Regions from separate parts of the Streptomyces sp. G5(2025) genome, predicted to be linked through region 2. Evidence: riboswitches for the same ligand, from Rfam matches in the RefSeq annotation. Region 2 holds a riboswitch; the other holds the start of a gene.
The links. A riboswitch is a leader RNA that binds a small molecule or an ion and turns the genes downstream of it on or off. The one in region 2 is predicted to bind cobalamin.
Positions count from the first base shown of each region.

Region 1: another riboswitch for cobalamin. It lies ahead of ACOBQB_RS23340 (CbtB domain-containing protein); the one in region 2 lies ahead of ACOBQB_RS20125 (ABC transporter substrate-binding protein).

Region 1 is NZ_JBMUZT010000006.1:2,776,385-2,783,979, forward strand. Features, by position in the region: gene ACOBQB_RS23325 (glycosyltransferase family 2 protein) at 1-952, shown strand, start outside; gene ACOBQB_RS23330 (galactose oxidase-like domain-containing protein) at 949-2,886, shown strand; gene ACOBQB_RS23335 (glycoside hydrolase family 6 protein) at 2,912-3,946, opposite strand; cobalamin riboswitch at 4,309-4,430, shown strand; gene ACOBQB_RS23340 (CbtB domain-containing protein) at 4,465-4,686, shown strand; gene ACOBQB_RS23345 (CbtA family protein) at 4,710-5,501, shown strand; gene ACOBQB_RS23350 (class F sortase) at 5,691-6,356, opposite strand; gene ACOBQB_RS23355 (hypothetical protein) at 6,373-6,930, opposite strand; gene ACOBQB_RS23360 (HAD-IIA family hydrolase) at 7,014-7,595, opposite strand, start outside.
Region 2 is NZ_JBMUZT010000006.1:2,038,244-2,045,838, forward strand. Features, by position in the region: gene glnA (type I glutamate--ammonia ligase) at 1-427, shown strand, start outside; gene ACOBQB_RS20110 (metallophosphoesterase) at 1,217-2,011, opposite strand; gene ACOBQB_RS20115 (ABC transporter ATP-binding protein) at 2,090-2,929, opposite strand; gene ACOBQB_RS20120 (FecCD family ABC transporter permease) at 2,926-3,954, opposite strand; gene ACOBQB_RS20125 (ABC transporter substrate-binding protein) at 3,951-4,937, opposite strand; cobalamin riboswitch at 5,046-5,231, opposite strand; gene ACOBQB_RS20130 (VOC family protein) at 5,239-5,676, opposite strand; gene ACOBQB_RS20135 (helix-turn-helix domain-containing protein) at 5,694-6,548, opposite strand; gene ACOBQB_RS20140 (haloacid dehalogenase-like hydrolase) at 6,760-7,595, shown strand, end outside.

The DNA.
Region 1 (7,595 bases), 740 kb from region 2:
GGCGACGAATCCGCGGACCGGCAGGAAGTGGAAGTCGGTCTACACGCCCGACGTGCTCGCGGTCGGCGAGGGCCCCAACGCCTGGACCGACTTCTTCACCCAGCAACTGCGCTGGTCGCGGGGGACGTACGAGACGATCCTCAAGCAGTTCTGGAAGGCGCCGTTCTCGCTGCCGCCCGGCCGTCTCTTCAACTACACGATGATGGTCATCTTCTACCCGATGTCCGCCATGAACTGGATTCTCGCGGCGCTGAGCTGCGCGCTGTTCCTGGGGCTCGGCGCGTCCGGCGTGAACATCGACCCGACCATCTGGCTGATGCTGTACGGCAACGCCTCGGCGCTCCAGATCGGCCTCTACATCTGGAACCGCAGGCACAACGTCTCCCCGCACGAGCCCGAGGGCTCCGGCGGTGTGGCGGGCATGGTGATGTCGGCGCTCTCCGCCCCCATCTACGCGCGCTCCCTCCTCGACGCGGTCCTGCGCCGCAAGAGCAAGTTCGTGGTGACGCCCAAGGGCGACTCGGCGAGCCCGGACACGCTGTTCGGGACCTTCCGGATCCACCTGTTCTTCATCGTGGTCTTCGGCGCCTCGATGGCCGCCTCCTTCGTGTACGGCCACTCCCACCCGGCGATGCTCATCTGGGCCTCGTTCGCCCTGCTGATCACGGCGGCGCCGGTCTTCGCGTGGCGCTGGGGCATGCGCGAGGAGAGGAAGAGGTCCGCGGCGACGGCGCCTCAGGGTGGGGGTACTTCGGGGCCGCCGTCCGGCGCGGGTCCCCTCCTGCCGCAGCCGCGCGAGGTCATGGCCCCGATCTCTGCGGCCCACGCGGCCCCGCAGGGCCGGCGGCCCGCCCCGCACGCGCCCCGGCCGAAGCCCAGCTGGGCCTCCTCCGAGCAGACGATGCAGATTTCCCGTAAGGAGCTCGGGGGACTTGGGGGACGTAAGAAATGAAGGACCCTTCCCGTCACCGCCGCGCCCGCCGCATCGCGATAGGCGCGGCGGTCGTCCTCGCGCTGGCGGGGATGAACGGCCCGTGGCTGTGGCGCGTGGGCTCCGAGAAGTACCACGACTACAAGATCAACCAGCCGGAGTACAAGGCCGACAACGGCCACTGGGACATCGTGGAGTTCCCCGAGGAGTACCGGCAGAACACCATCCACGCGGCCCTCCTGCACACGGGCAAGGTCCTGCTGGTCGCCGGTTCCGGCAACGACCAGGGCAACTTCGACAAGAAGAAGTTCGACACCCGGCTGTGGGACCCGGTCAAGCGGACCATCAAGAAGATCCCGACGCCCACCGACCTGTTCTGCACGGGCCACACCCAGCTGGGCAACGGCAATCTGCTGATCGCTGGCGGCACGCAGCGCTACGAGAAGCTGAAGGGCGACGTCACCAAGGCCGGCGGCCTGATGATCGTCCACAACGAGGACCCGGACGAGCCGAAGACGATTCCCGCCGGCACGAAGTTCACCGGCAAGAAGAACGGCAAGACGTTCGTCTCCCAGGACAACGTCCTCGTGGAGAAGGCGAAGAAGGTCTTCGACAAGCGGACCGGGAGGTTCCTGCGCACGGAGGCGGGTCTGAGCCGGGTCTACGTCGAGGCGGCCAAGAGCGGCGCCGAGTACGAGACGGGCACCCAGGACAACTACCGCGTCCAGGGCATGAAGGGCTCCGACAAGCGCAACGTCTACGGCATGGCGCAGAAGCTCGCCCTGGACAAGAAGGACTTCCAGGGGATCAAGGACGCCTTCGAGTTCGACCCGGTCGCCGAGCGGTACGTCAAGGTCGACCCGATGAACGAGGCGCGCTGGTACCCCACGCTGACCACGCTCACCGACGGCAGAATCCTGTCCACGTCGGGCCTGGACGAGATCGGCCAGCTGGTGCCGGGCAAGAACGAGGTGTACGACCCGAAGACCAAGAAGTGGACGTACACCAAGGGCGTCCGGCAGTTCCCGACCTACCCGGCGATCTTCCAGATGACCGACGGCAGGCTCTTCTACTCCGGCTCCAACGCGGGGTACGGCCCCGACGACGTCGGCCGCAAGCCCGGCATCTGGGACCTGAAGACCAACAAGTGGCAGGGCATCCCGGGCCTGAGCGACCAGAAGCTCCTGGAGACCTCCGGCACGGTCGAACTGCCGCCGGCCCAGGACCAGAAGTACATGGTGGTCGGCGGCGGCGGTGTCGGCGAGTCCAAGAGGTCCAGCGAGAAGACCCGCGTCGTCGACCTGAAGGCGGTCGATCCGCGCTTCGTCGACGGGCCCTCCCTGGAGAAGGGCACGCGCTACCCGCAGATCTCGACGCTGCCGGACGACACCGTGCTGATCTCCGGCGGCTCCGAGGACTACCGCGGGCGCGGTGACTCCAACATCCGCCAGGCGCGGATCTACGACGCGCGGACCGGCGACATGCGGAGGGTCGCCGACCCACTGGTCGGCCGCAACTACCACTCCGGGTCGATTCTGCTGCCGGACGGGCGCGTGATGTTCTTCGGCTCGGACTCGCTCTTCGCCGACAAGGCCAACACCAAGCCGGGCGTCTTCGAGCAGCGCATCGAGATCTACACGCCGCCGTACCTCTACCAGGGCTCGCGGCCGAGCCTCGGCAAGGGGCCGAAGACGATCGGGCGCGGGGAGTCGGGGACGTTTCCGACGCGGCACGCGTCGTCGATCAAGACGGCGCGGCTCATCCGGCCCAGCGCGTCGACGCACGTCACGGATATCGACCAGACGTCGATCGCGCTGGACCTGAAGAAGTCGAAGGGCGAGGTGAGGGTGACGGTCCCGAAGAATCGGAGTTTGGTGGAATCGGGCTGGTACATGCTGTTCGTGTCGGATGAGCAGGGGGTTCCCAGCGAGGCGCGATGGGTTCGCGTGCCGTGAGTATCGCCCCCGTAAGGGGCGACCCCTACGAGGCGTTCCTCACCAGGCCCAGCGCGTACTCCGGCCACCACTCCCCCGCCTTGGGTCCGCCCCGGCACGTCCCGTCGGACTCCCCCGGCCGCTTGATCCACAGGTACGCGTCGACGAGCGGGTCGTCCGTCTTCGTCGTGGGCGTCTCGCCGAGCGCCCGCCCCGGCGGGTTGCACCACGGGTCCTTGCCCTTGTCGTAAGGCCCTTTGCCATTGCGCCCCGTGTCGATGACGAACGGCTTGCCGCCGATCTTCGCCGAGAGCCTCTTGCCGAACTCCGTACTGGCCTCGGTGGTCTGGAAGTTGGAGACGTTGACCGAGAAGCCGTCGGCCTGCTCGACGCCGGACCGCTTCAGGGGCTCCCAGAGCGAGTCGGGGTTCTGCCAGCCCGCGTTGCCCGCGTCCAGGTACACCTTCGTGTTCTTCAAGGACTTGAGCTTCTCGATGGCGCCCCTGAGGAGGTCGTAGCGCTCCTCGTGGAACTGCTCGGGCGTGCAGTTGTCGACCATGTGCAGCACCGCGTCCGGCTCCAGGATCACCGTGGCACGCCGGTCGCCGATGCCCCGGGCGACCTGGTCGACGAACGCGCGGTAGGCGTCGCCGTCGGCCGCGCCGCCGCCCGAGTACTGGCCGCAGTCGCGGTGCGGGATGTTGTAGAGGACCAACAGGGCGTCCCGGTCGGCCTTCTCCGCGGCCTCCGTGAAGCCGCGCGCCTGGTCCTGCGCGTTCTCCGGGACGAGCCACTCGGCGACCGGCTGCCGGGCGATCTTCCGGGTCAGTTCGGCGTCGTCCTTCGCGCCGTCCTTCTCGTACGCGGCGACCTGCTTGGCGGCGGTCCCCTCCGGGTTGACCCAGTACGGGTCCTGGCTCTTGGGCTGCTGTTTCGGGGGCGGTCCCGACGTGTTCTCCTCCGGGTCGCCACCGGAGGAGAAGCACGCGGAAAGGAGGAGCGCGGCCCCCGCGAGCGCCACCCCGGTCCGCACCCCCCTGGCCGCGAAACGACGTCCGCGGCCGGTGTCATTTCGGTACATCCACTCCCCCTTGGGCGCACTGTCCGTATCTCAATCCTGACACAGGGTCCCCCGGCCCACGAGGTGCTCACGGCTGCCTCTAGGCCGCCGCGCGCATTCGCCCTAGAGTCTGTGGCACGGCCCAACCGCCTGGCCCTGTGGGCCATTTACGGAACCGGGACGGCCTGCCCGTGAACCTCCCGCGCCGGCGCCGGGTTCCTCCCGCGGCTCGTGCGCGCGCGGTCGAGGACCGGCCCGGTCGGCGGCTCCCGGGGGAGCGGGCCGCCGATCGGGCAGGTGAGCCCGGCGGTCAGCAGGACCGCCCAGGACCTGGGGGGTGTTGACAGAGACGCGACGCGCTGGGACTCTCCGTGACGACAAGTCCATACATCGAGGCGACGGTTTGACAGGAACCCGGTGCGAATCCGGGGCGGTCCCGCCACTGTGACCACGTACGCACGCTCGTACGCGGAAGTCAGGAACTGAACCGTCGTCCTCCTGCCATGGGGCGTGGAAACCCCAGAAGGAGGCCCACCGGTATGTCCCTGCACTCCGCAGCTCCGCACACCGACACCACGGCGAGCCAGGCCGCCGTGACGCAGACCCGCGACTGGCTGATCGCCTCGGCCGCCGCGGTCATCGCGCTCATCGCGCTCTACGCCGTGTTCATGGACAACGGCTCGCTGATCTCGGCGACCGGCGACTACCTCCACGAGTTCGCGCACGACGGCCGGCACCTCTTCGGTGCCCCGTGCCACTGACCGGGCGGACGGACACCAGCACCATGCCCTCAGCACCCTCGTCCCCCGTACTCCCCCTGCTCGTCCGCGGCCTGGCCGCGGGCGGAGCGGCGGGTCTCACCGCCGGCCTCTTCTCGCTGCTGCTCGCCGAGCCGTTGATGGACCGCGCGATCCGCGCCGAGGAGAAACGCGCGGCCGCCCAGGAACACGGGCACGGCGCCGCGCAGGCCGTCCAGCACCACGAAGAGCTGTTCAGCCGCTCCACCCAGCACGGCGGCCTGGTCGTCACCGCCCTCGTCGCGGGCCTGGCCCTCGGCGTGCTGTTCGCCGTCGCGTACGCCGCGGTGCACCGGCGTGATCCGCGCGCGCTGCCGTGGCCACGCGCGCTGGCCTTCTCCGCCGCCGCCTTCCTCGCGGTCTCCCTCCTGCCCGGGCTGCGCTATCCGGCGAACCCGCCGGGCGTCGGCGACGCGGGCACCGTCGGCGACCGCCAGGCGCTGTGGCTCGCCTCGGTCGCCATCGGCGTGCTCGGCATGTTCCTGGTGCGCCAGGTGTACGTGCGCCTCGCCGCGCACCCCGAACCGGTGCGGCACATCGCGACGGCCCTCACCGCGGTCGCCGTCCTCGCGGTGCTGTTCCTGCTGCCGGGCAACCCCGACCCGGTGCCGGTCGACGCGTCGTTGCTGTGGGACTTCCGCATGCTGTCGCTCGCCTCGCACGCCTTGCTGTGGGCGGTGTTCGCGGCGGTCTTCGGCGGCCTCGGCGTGCGCGCGGCGAAAGGCGCCGCCGCGGCTCCCGCTCCGGCCCCGCCGCTGACCGGCCGGCAGGCCGCCTAGCGGGCTCCTCGGCAGGTGCGGGTGACCCGGGAGCGCGCCCCTGCCGAAGGTGCGCGCCGCACGTGATCAGGCGCGCCCCGGCGGCGGGCGGCGCCACCGCTCGCCACCCGGCGCCGCCCGCGACATGCCCGCGGCACGGCCGTCGGACCACCGAGCCGCCACAGCCCTCGGACTCCCCTGACCACCGGTCTAACGCCGCACCCCGGTCAGGTACGCCGAAACGATCACGTTCGCCGTATAGGCGCGGGCGGCCCTGTCGAAGGTGCCGCCGCAGGTGATGAGGCGCAGTTCGGCGCGGCCCTCCTCGTGGGGGCCGTAGGCCTTTCGTGCGTCGAAGCGGTCGCTGGTGACGACCTGGACGTCGTCGATCGTGAACTCGGCGACGGTGCCGTCGTCGCGGGTCACGTCGATCCTCTCGCCGGGGCGCGCCGCGCTGAGGTCGTAGAAGACGGCGGGGTCGGTCTCGGTGTCGACGTGGCCGACGAAGAGCGCCGCGCCGGGGGCGCCGGGGCGGGTCCCGCCGCCGTACCAGCCGACGGTGTCCCCTTGGGCGAACGGCGGCGGGTCGATCGCGCCCCGGGCATCGAGGCCGCGGGCGGTCACCGGGGCGCCGACCTTCAGGGAGGGCACCTCGACGCGCTGCGGCCGGGCGGGCGCCAACGGTGTGTGGGCGGGCGGCAGTTCGACGGCGTGGGGGCGGCCGACCGCCGCCACGTCGCCGGTCGCGGGCCCGGACAGGCCGCCGGGCAGGTTCGCGACCCCGCTGCCCCACAGCGCGAGCCCCACCAGGAGGACCGCCCAGGCGACGCCGGTCAGCAGGCGTCCGGACCCGGGCGGGCGTTCGCCGCCGGACACGCTCACGCCCCGCCCGTCACTCGGAGCGGCGCCGGCGGACGCTGCGGAACGCCACGGCGACCGCCGCGACCCCGGCGAGGATCAGGCCGATCACGGCGTGCCGGGTACCGGGGCCCGCCTCGTCGGCCCCGTCGGGCTCCGCGGACACCGCCGAGGTCAGGTGGGCGGTGCCGCCGCCACCGGCGCGCACCGGCGCGGTCGGCTCGGTGTTCCGCTGGGCCACCCGGACGGTGCCGACGCCCTGGTGGGGGTGGCCGTCGCAGATGACGGTGAGTTCGTAGGACCCGGTGACGCCCTTGCGGATCCTGGCGGTGCCGTGGAGATCGTCGCCGCCCCGCCCGGCGAGGCGCGCCTCCCCCTCGAAGGCCCCCGATCCCGCCGATCCGGTGGCGCCCTCGCAGCCGGTCACTCTCACCTCCACGGAGGCGCCGGCCGCGGCGTCGGCGGGGGTGACGGTGGCGTCCACGGAACCGTTCTCGTGGGCCGCGGCCCCACCGCCGGGCAGGGCGACCATGACAAGGACGGCCACGCCGGCCACGCCGGCCGCACGAGGAGCGAGGGAACATATACGCATCGTGAACCTCCTGTCCTACGAGGTTCACGCCGTGCCCCGCCCCCCGCATCCCGGCAGCGGTCAAACGGGGGCCGTGCGGCGGTCTAGACCCGCTCGACCAGGTCGGCGATGGAGTCCACGACGGTGGACGGCCGGAAGGGGTACGTGTCGATGTCGCGCCGCGACGTCAGCCCGGTCAGCACCAGGAACGTCTCCATGCCCGCCTCAAGCCCGGCGAGGACGTCGGTGTCCATGCGGTCGCCGATCATCGCGCTGGTCTCCGAGTGGGCCCCGATGGCGTTCAGCCCGGTCCGCATCATCAGGGGGTTCGGCTTGCCCGCGAAGTACGGGTTCTTGCCGGTCGCCTTGGTGATCAGCGCGGCCACGGCGCCCGTGGCGGGCAGCGGGCCCTCGGTGGAGGGGCCCGTCTCGTCGGGGTTGGTGCAGATGAAGCGGGCTCCGCCGTTGATGAGGCGGACGGCCTTCGTCATGGCCTCGAAGGAGTACGTGCGGGTCTCGCCGAGCACCACGTAATCCGGGTCGTGGTCGGTCAGGACGTACCCGATGTCGTGCAGGGCCGTGGTCAGGCCCGCCTCGCCGATGACGTAGGCCGTGCCGCCGGGGCGCTGGTCGTCCAGGAACTTGGCGGTGGCCAGCGCGGAGGTCCAGATGTTCTCGACGGGCAC
Region 2 (7,595 bases):
GGTCAACCTCGTCTACTCGCAGCGCAACCGCTCCGCGGCCATGCGCATCCCGATCACGGGCTCGAACCCGAAGGCCAAGCGCGTCGAGTTCCGCGCGCCGGACCCGTCCTCGAACCCGTACCTGGCGTTCTCGGCGCTGCTCCTGGCGGGCCTCGACGGCGTCAAGAACAAGATCGAGCCGGCCGAGCCGATCGACAAGGACCTCTACGAGCTGGCCCCCGAGGAGCACGCGGGCGTCCCCCAGGTCCCGACCTCCCTCCCCGCGGTCCTCGACGCCCTGGAGGCGGACAACGAGTACCTCCAGGCGGGCGGCGTCTTCACGTCCGACCTGATCGAGACGTGGATCGACTACAAGCGGACGAACGAGATCGCCCCGATCCAGCTGCGGCCGCACCCGCATGAGTTCGAGCTGTACTTCGACATCTAAGAGGCGGGGTCGGGCGAGCCGGGGCGGATGCTCCATCGTCTGACTCGGTGCCCGAAACGCTGCGAGGGCCGCTACCCCCTGGTCGGGGCAGCGGCCCTCGCCAGTCGTCGACCGTCGCCGCCCGGGGGGGGTGCCGCTACCCCTCGTGGACGGCGGCGGATCGAGTCTCCTCTGTGGTGTTCTGCCATGTGTGCTGTTCCGCATGGTCGGCGAACAGGCAGCAGCCCTCTTCATCGGGCCAAGGGCCGACCACCGGGCAATCCGGCAGTACGACCAGCCGCACCTCAGTACTCCCATACCAGCGGAGCCACAGCGCTGTGCCGTACTCCAGGTCGTCAAGAAAGCCATAGTGGTCACTGCCCTCGTGTGTGGGCAGTTGGCATTGCACGGCGCTGTCGATACATCCTGAGGGCGCTTTCTCCCGTGCTTCCCGCGTCAGGTCCGGACCCGGTCCGTGCAGCGCGGGCACATGCATGGCGGAAAGCGACCGAGGTTGTCGGGAATTGAGGCTTGTGTCCGCGCATCGTCCTTCGGCTCTCGCGCCATGGCGTAATTTCGCGTGGTCATGACCGAACTCCTCTTTGGGTCCCGCTGCTCTTCCAGGTCAACCTCAAGGAAAGCGCCAGGAGTTGCGAGCTTCCACGGCATCGGTGCGGCACTCCGGACGCAGATCCGTGCACGGCAAACAAGGGGGCCGAGTCGCGGGAAGAAGGGCGGCATGGGACTGGCGAAACGACGCAGGATGCTGGGCTACAGTCAGGAAAAAACGCTGCCCCGCTCCGAAGGAGGTCATACGAGCGGCACCGGCCGGTAATGCGTCGTCAGGCGGCCCTCTGCGTCCAGGACGTGGAAGGCGACTGACGGAGGCAGGTCCCTGTGTACGTGGTGGGTCGCGTGGGTCTGGGGTTCCCAGGGGAGGCGGAGGGTCGACGTTACGCCGGGGGCGACCAGGAGGGGCTTTCCCGCGAACGTCGTCGCCGCGGGCGTATGCGCGTGGCCCGCCAGGAATGCCGTGATGTTGGGGTGGCGGGTCGTCAGAGCGGCCAGGCGGGTCTCGTCGAACTGGCGGATCTCGTCCACGTACGGCGTGTACAGCGCGACCGGCGGGTGGTGGAAGGCGATCAGTGCCGGTACGTCCGCCGGGGCCTTCGCCAGGGTGTTCGCCAGCCACGTCAGGGTCTCGTCCGTCAGTGTGCCGTGGTGCTTGCCGGGGACCGAGGTGTCGCAGAGGGCGAGGGTGAAGCTCTCCGTCGTGTAGGAGTGGTTGACCGGGGAGGTCGTCGGCCGCTCGCCCAGCAGGTGTGCGCGGAAGGCCGCGCGGTCGTCGTGGTTGCCGGGGCAGGTCAGGAGGGGGTGGCGGGTCGTCAGGAGCTCGCGGGCCGCCTCGTACTCCTCCGGGGTGCCGTGGTCGGCGATGTCGCCCGTGACGATGACCGCGTCCAGGTCGTACGGGAGGGCGTTCAGGTACTCCATCACCGTGCGGGTGCGGGCGACGCTGCGGCCGCCGTCGTCGGCACCCACGTCTATGTGTGTGTCGCTGACGTGGGCGATCACCGTCTGCGGCTTCGGAGTCCGGGTCGGCATCGCGGCAGGGCGTCCTTTCTCGCGGTTCTCTCGGGGCTTCGGGTGATCGTGAACCTACACGGGGTCGACAACCGTGCGTTAAGAGCCGGTCGTACGCGGCTGGAGCGGGCGCGACGCGCGGCTTCGCAGGAAGCGCACCGACGGGGGGTCGCCCGGGGTCACCACCGCGCGTACGCCGTAGACCTCGGCGATCAGCTTCTCCGTGATCACCTGTGCCGGCGTGCCCGCCGCGTACGCCGTGCCCTCCTTCAGGATCAGTACGTGGTCGCAGAACATCGCCGCCAGGTTGAGGTCGTGCAGGGCGATCACGCTGGTGACGGGGAGTTCGGCGACCAGGGAGAGCAGGTCCAGCTGGTGCTGGATGTCCAGGTGGTTGGTGGGTTCGTCCAGGAGGAGTTCGCGGGGTTCCTGGGCCAGGGCGCGGGCTATCTGGACGCGCTGGCGTTCGCCGCCGGAGAGCGTGTGCCAGGACTGGGCGGCGCGTTCGGTGAGGCCGGTGCGGGACAGGGCCTCGCGTACCGCCTGCTCGTCGTGGGGCGTGGGCGCCGACCAGGCGCGGCGGTGCGGGATGCGGCCCAGCCGTACGACATCTCGTACGGTCAACTCGGTCTGTGTGGAGGCATGTTGCTCGACCACCGCGATACGGCGGGCCACCGTGCGGCGCGGGGTGTCGGGGAGCGGGTGGCCGTCCAGGGTGACCACCCCCGAGGCGGGGGCGAGGACCCCGGCGAGGATGCGCAGGAGCGTGGACTTGCCGGAGCCGTTGGGGCCGAGGAGGCCCACCGTGGCGCCGGGCGGCGGGGCGAGGCTCACGCCGTCGACGACGAGGCGGCCGCCCGCCTCGCGAGTGACACGATCCGCGCGCAGGCCGTCCGTGGCCGCGACCGCCGCTTCCCGGTGCTCCGTCCCGTACGTCATGTCACCCTCCGCGTCCGGTACAGCACCACCACGAACGCCGGTACGCCGATGAGTGACGTCACGACGCCCACCGGGACCTCCTGCGGGTCCAGGGCCGTGCGGGCCAGGGTGTCCACCCAGACCAGGAAGATCGCGCCGGTGAGCGCCGTGACCGGGAGCAGCCGGGCGTGCCCCGAGCCGGTGAAGGCGCGGGCCGCGTGCGGCAGGACCAGGCCGACGAAGCCGATGGCGCCCGCCGAGCTGACCAGGACGGCGGTCAGCAGCGCCGTCACGCAGAGCAGGATGAGGCGGGTGCGGGCCACGCGTACGCCCAGCGTCGCCGCCGCCTCCTGGCCGAACGCGAAGGCGTCGAGCGTACGGGCGTGACCGAGGCAGACGAGCAGTACCGCGGCGAGGACGGCCGCGCACAGCCATACGTCCGTCCAGTCCGCCCCGCTGAGCGAGCCGAGCAGCCAGAACAGCACGCCGCGGGTGGTCTCCGCGTCGCCCGCGGTGAGGATGACGAACGACGTCAGGGCGGAGAAGAGCTGCATCGCGGCGACGCCCGAGAGCACGACGCGGTCCGTCGTGCCGCCGAGTGTGTGGCTCAGCAAGAGGACGAGCGCGAACGAGCAGAGCGCGCCCGCGAAGGCGCCCGCCGAGATCGACAGCGCTCCCCCGCCGACGCCGAGGACGACGACCGCGACCGCTCCGGTGGACGCCCCGGACGACACCCCGAGCACGAAGGGGTCGGCGAGGGGGTTGCGGAGCAGGGACTGCATGACCGCGCCGCAGACCGCGAGGCCCGCGCCGCAGACCGCGGCGAGCAGGGTGCGGGGCAGCCGCAGGTTCCAGACGATGCCGTCCCTGATGGGGGTCAGCCCTGCCTCGCCCCAGCCGAGGTGTGCCGCGAGCGCCGAGAAGACGTCGGGGACCGAGATGTCGGCGGGGCCGATGGTGACGGCGACCGCCACCGAGAGGACGAGCGCGGCGCCGCCGGCCAGCCACAGCAGCCCCTGCCGGGCGGCGGGGGCGGCCGGGCTCACTTCGCCAGCCCGAACTTCCGCAGCCCGGCGGCCACTTGCTCGATACCGTCGACCGTACGGATCGTGGGGTTCATGGCCTGGCCGCTGAGGAGTACGTAACGCTTCTTCTTCACGGCGGTGAGGTTCTTGGTCGCCGGGTTGGACTCCAGGAACTTGATCTTCGCCGCGGCGCTCTCCGCGGACTGCGACTTGCGGGTGAGGTCGCCGATGACGAGGACGTCGGGGTCGCGGTCGGCGACGGTCTCCCAGTTGATCTGGGGCCACTCCTCGCGGGTGTCGTCGAAGACGTTCTTCGCGCCGAGCTCGCGGGTGATGATGCCGGGGGCGCCGCAGCAGCCCGCCATGTACGGGGCGTCGGAGTTGGCGAACCAGTACAGGAGCGTCGCGTCGGAGGCCTTGATGTCGTCCGTGGCCTTCGCGACGCGCTCCTTCAGGTCCGCGATCAGCTTCTCGCCGCGCCGCTGGACGCCGAACACCTTCGCGAGGTCGCGCACTTCGCCGTAGACGGTGTCCATAGTGAGGGTCTTGACGCGTTTGCCGTCGCCGCCGCCGTCGTTGTCCTTGCCCGCGCAGTCGGTGGGCGAGACGTAGACGGGCACGCCGAGTTCGGTGAACTTCTTACGGTCGGCGACGCCGCCCTTGCCGACGGTGTAGAGGAAGGAGGCGCTGACGAAGTCCGGTTCCTTGGAGAGGACTTTCTCCAGGGAGGGGTAGCGGTCGGCGAGCCGCTCGACCTTCGCGTTCGCCTTCTCCAGGTTCTTCGGGACCGGGTCGGTCCAGGTGCCGGTGCCCACCATGCGGTCGGCGAGACCGAGGGAGAGCAGAATCTCCGTGGAGCCCTGGTCGAGGGAGACGGCGCGCTGCGGCGGGGCCTGGACCTCGGCCTCCTTGCCGCAGGAGGCGACCGTGACGGGATAGCCGTCTGCGCTCTTGCCTTCGGACTTCTGGGCGGAGCCGTCGCCGCACGCGGTGAGTGCGAGCATGCCGGCACAGAGCAGAGCGGTTGTACGGACTGTCGAGGACACGCGATCCCTTGAGTGTCACGGCTCATGCGCGGAGCCTGGTCTGCGTCACGGCCTCCGCCGCCCGGTATGCGAGCGGAGGCGCCAGCAGGTCTTCGGACTCGGGATCGAACCGGGCGGGGCGCCTTCCCAGGCGTCCGAAGACACCCAGTGGCCGTGGCCCCGCCCGTCCCCCTCACCGCTGCGCGTCAGTTCCGGATTCGCACCGGATTCCCTGGCCCAGGTGTGGGTTTGACTGGCTTGCGCAAGTTATCACGCGCCTTCACCGGCCCGGGTCCGGCCTGGGCTCACCCCGGTAGGTGCCGAAGGACCAGCGGTTTCCCTCCGGGTCCTGGACGGCGAACTCGCGACTGCCGTACGGCTTGTCCTCGATCTCCGCGGTGATCTTCACGTCGGCCGCGCGGAGGCGCTGGTACAGGTCGTCCACCCGGTCGGTGACGACATAGGCACCGGAGGTGCCCGGCTTCCCGCAGGCCTCGGCGGTCGCCTCGGGGTCGTACGAGCCGAGCATGACGCCGCCTCCCTCGGGCCAGTCGAGCTGGGCGTGGGCGACGCGGCCGCCGTCCTCGTACACGGCCGTGCGCAGGAAGCCGACGGTGTCGACGAGGAAGTCGATCAGGGCGGGGGCGTCCCGCGCCTGGAGGGCCTGCCGAGACCGTGGGGGCGGGTGTGACGGGCCGATGTTGCCGAGTGCTGTCAGGTGTGGTGTTCATGTCTTCACTCTTCGCCTCCGCCATGCGCCCCGGCTTGGATATTCCGGCACTCCTCGGCCAGCCATCCGGTGGGGCTCACCCCCGTGTACTGCCGGAAGTCCCGTACGAGGTGGGAGTGGTCGTAGTACCCGGTGTCGGCGGCGACCCGGGCCAGGTCCGACGGGCCGCCCGCCGCCACGGCGCGGGCCACGGCAGTCCTGGCGTGCTGGAAACGCATCAGGCGCGCGGCCTGTTTGGGGCTCAGCCCGGTCTCGGCGCGGAAGAGGGTGGTCAGGCGGCGCTCGCTGAGGGCGACGTGCCGGGACAGACCGCCGAGGCTCCCGGCGCCGCGGTGCCGGGCGAGTCGGGCCCAGGCCTCGGCGACCTCGGGACGCACGGCTCCGGCGGGCCGGTCCGCGCGCTGCCGCAGGTAGTCGGCGAGGGCGGCGAAACGGTCCTCCCAGGTGTCCAGGCCGCACAGCCGCTCACGGACCTCGGCGGCGCGCGCGCCGAACACGTCGGTGCCGCCGGTGACGAGCTGCCCGGCCAGTTCGGCGGCGGGCAGGCCGAGGAGCGCGCGGGCGGCCAGCGGGTGCACGGCGAGCTGGACGCCCGCCTCGTGCTCGGGCTGGGCGACGTAGGCGGGGGCCTGGTGCAGGCCGCCCACGATGATGTCGGTGCGGACCGCGTCCGCGCCGGTCGCCTGGGCGGGCGTACCGCCGGTGGCGATCGCCCCGTCCAGCGAGAAGATCACCGTCAGATACGGCGAGGGCAGGCCGCGGTGCAGGGCGGGCCGCTGCCCCGCGGTGCGGTAGCCGACCGCGGAGACGACCATGCCGTCGAGCCGGGGAACGGCCCGGACGAACTCACGGGAGCCCATACGTCCCAGTATGCGCGGCCCGCTCACCCCGCGAACGCCCCGCGGACGCCCAGGCGGCGAGGTCCCTCTCCGCTACCCGCCACCACCCGCCCCCATGCCCGCCCCGCCCGGTGACTTCGATCATGGGAATCGCGCGGCGTGGCCCATAGCATGGCGCGCCGCTCCGGACGGAGCCGCGCAACGCACTCAGGAACGGCGGGACACGGGAAACATGGCAGTACGAGCCAAGAACAAGCGGGCCCTCATCGGTGGCGTGGGGGCGCTCGTCGCCGCCGTACTCGCGGGCGGCGCGCTGTGGCCCGCGGGCGAGGCGACGGCGGCGGACACCTCGGCCGCCACCGCCCGCGAGCTGTCGCACTGGCCGAAGCCGGTCGCGAGGAAGCTCGGCAAGGTCATCGCCGCGAACGACCACAAGGGCGCGTACGCCGTCTTCGACGCGGACAACACCTCGTACCGGGGCGACCTGGAGGAGTCGCTGCTGCCCTTCCTGGAGATGAAGGGCGTGCTGACCCGCAAGACCATGGACCCGTCCCTGAAGGTCATCCCGTTCAAGGACACGGCCGCGCACAAGGAGAGCCTCTACAGCTACTACAACCGGCTGTGCGAGGTGGACGACCAGGTCTGCTACCCCTGGGCCGCGCAGATCTTCTCCGGGTTCACGCTGAAGGAGCTCAAGGGGTACGTCGACGAGCTCCTGGCGTACAAGAAGCCGATCCCCGCGGAGTACTACGAGGGCGGGAAGGTCACCAGGACCGAGGTGAAGCCGCCCGAGCTGTCGAACGGCATGCGGCAGCTCTACAAGACGCTGCGGGCGCACGGCATCGAGGTGTACGTGGTCAGCGCGGCCAGCGAGGACCTGGTGCGCATGGTCCTCGCCGACCCGAAGTACGGCTACGGAGTCAAGCCGCGGAACGTCATCGGGGTGTCGATGCAGCTGAAGGACCGTGAGACCGGCGAGGTGACCAGCTCCCGCAAGGAGATCGCCGAGGGCCGCTTCGGCGAGAAGGACCGCGCGAAGCTCGCCGGGCGGGAGCTGACGCCGCACCT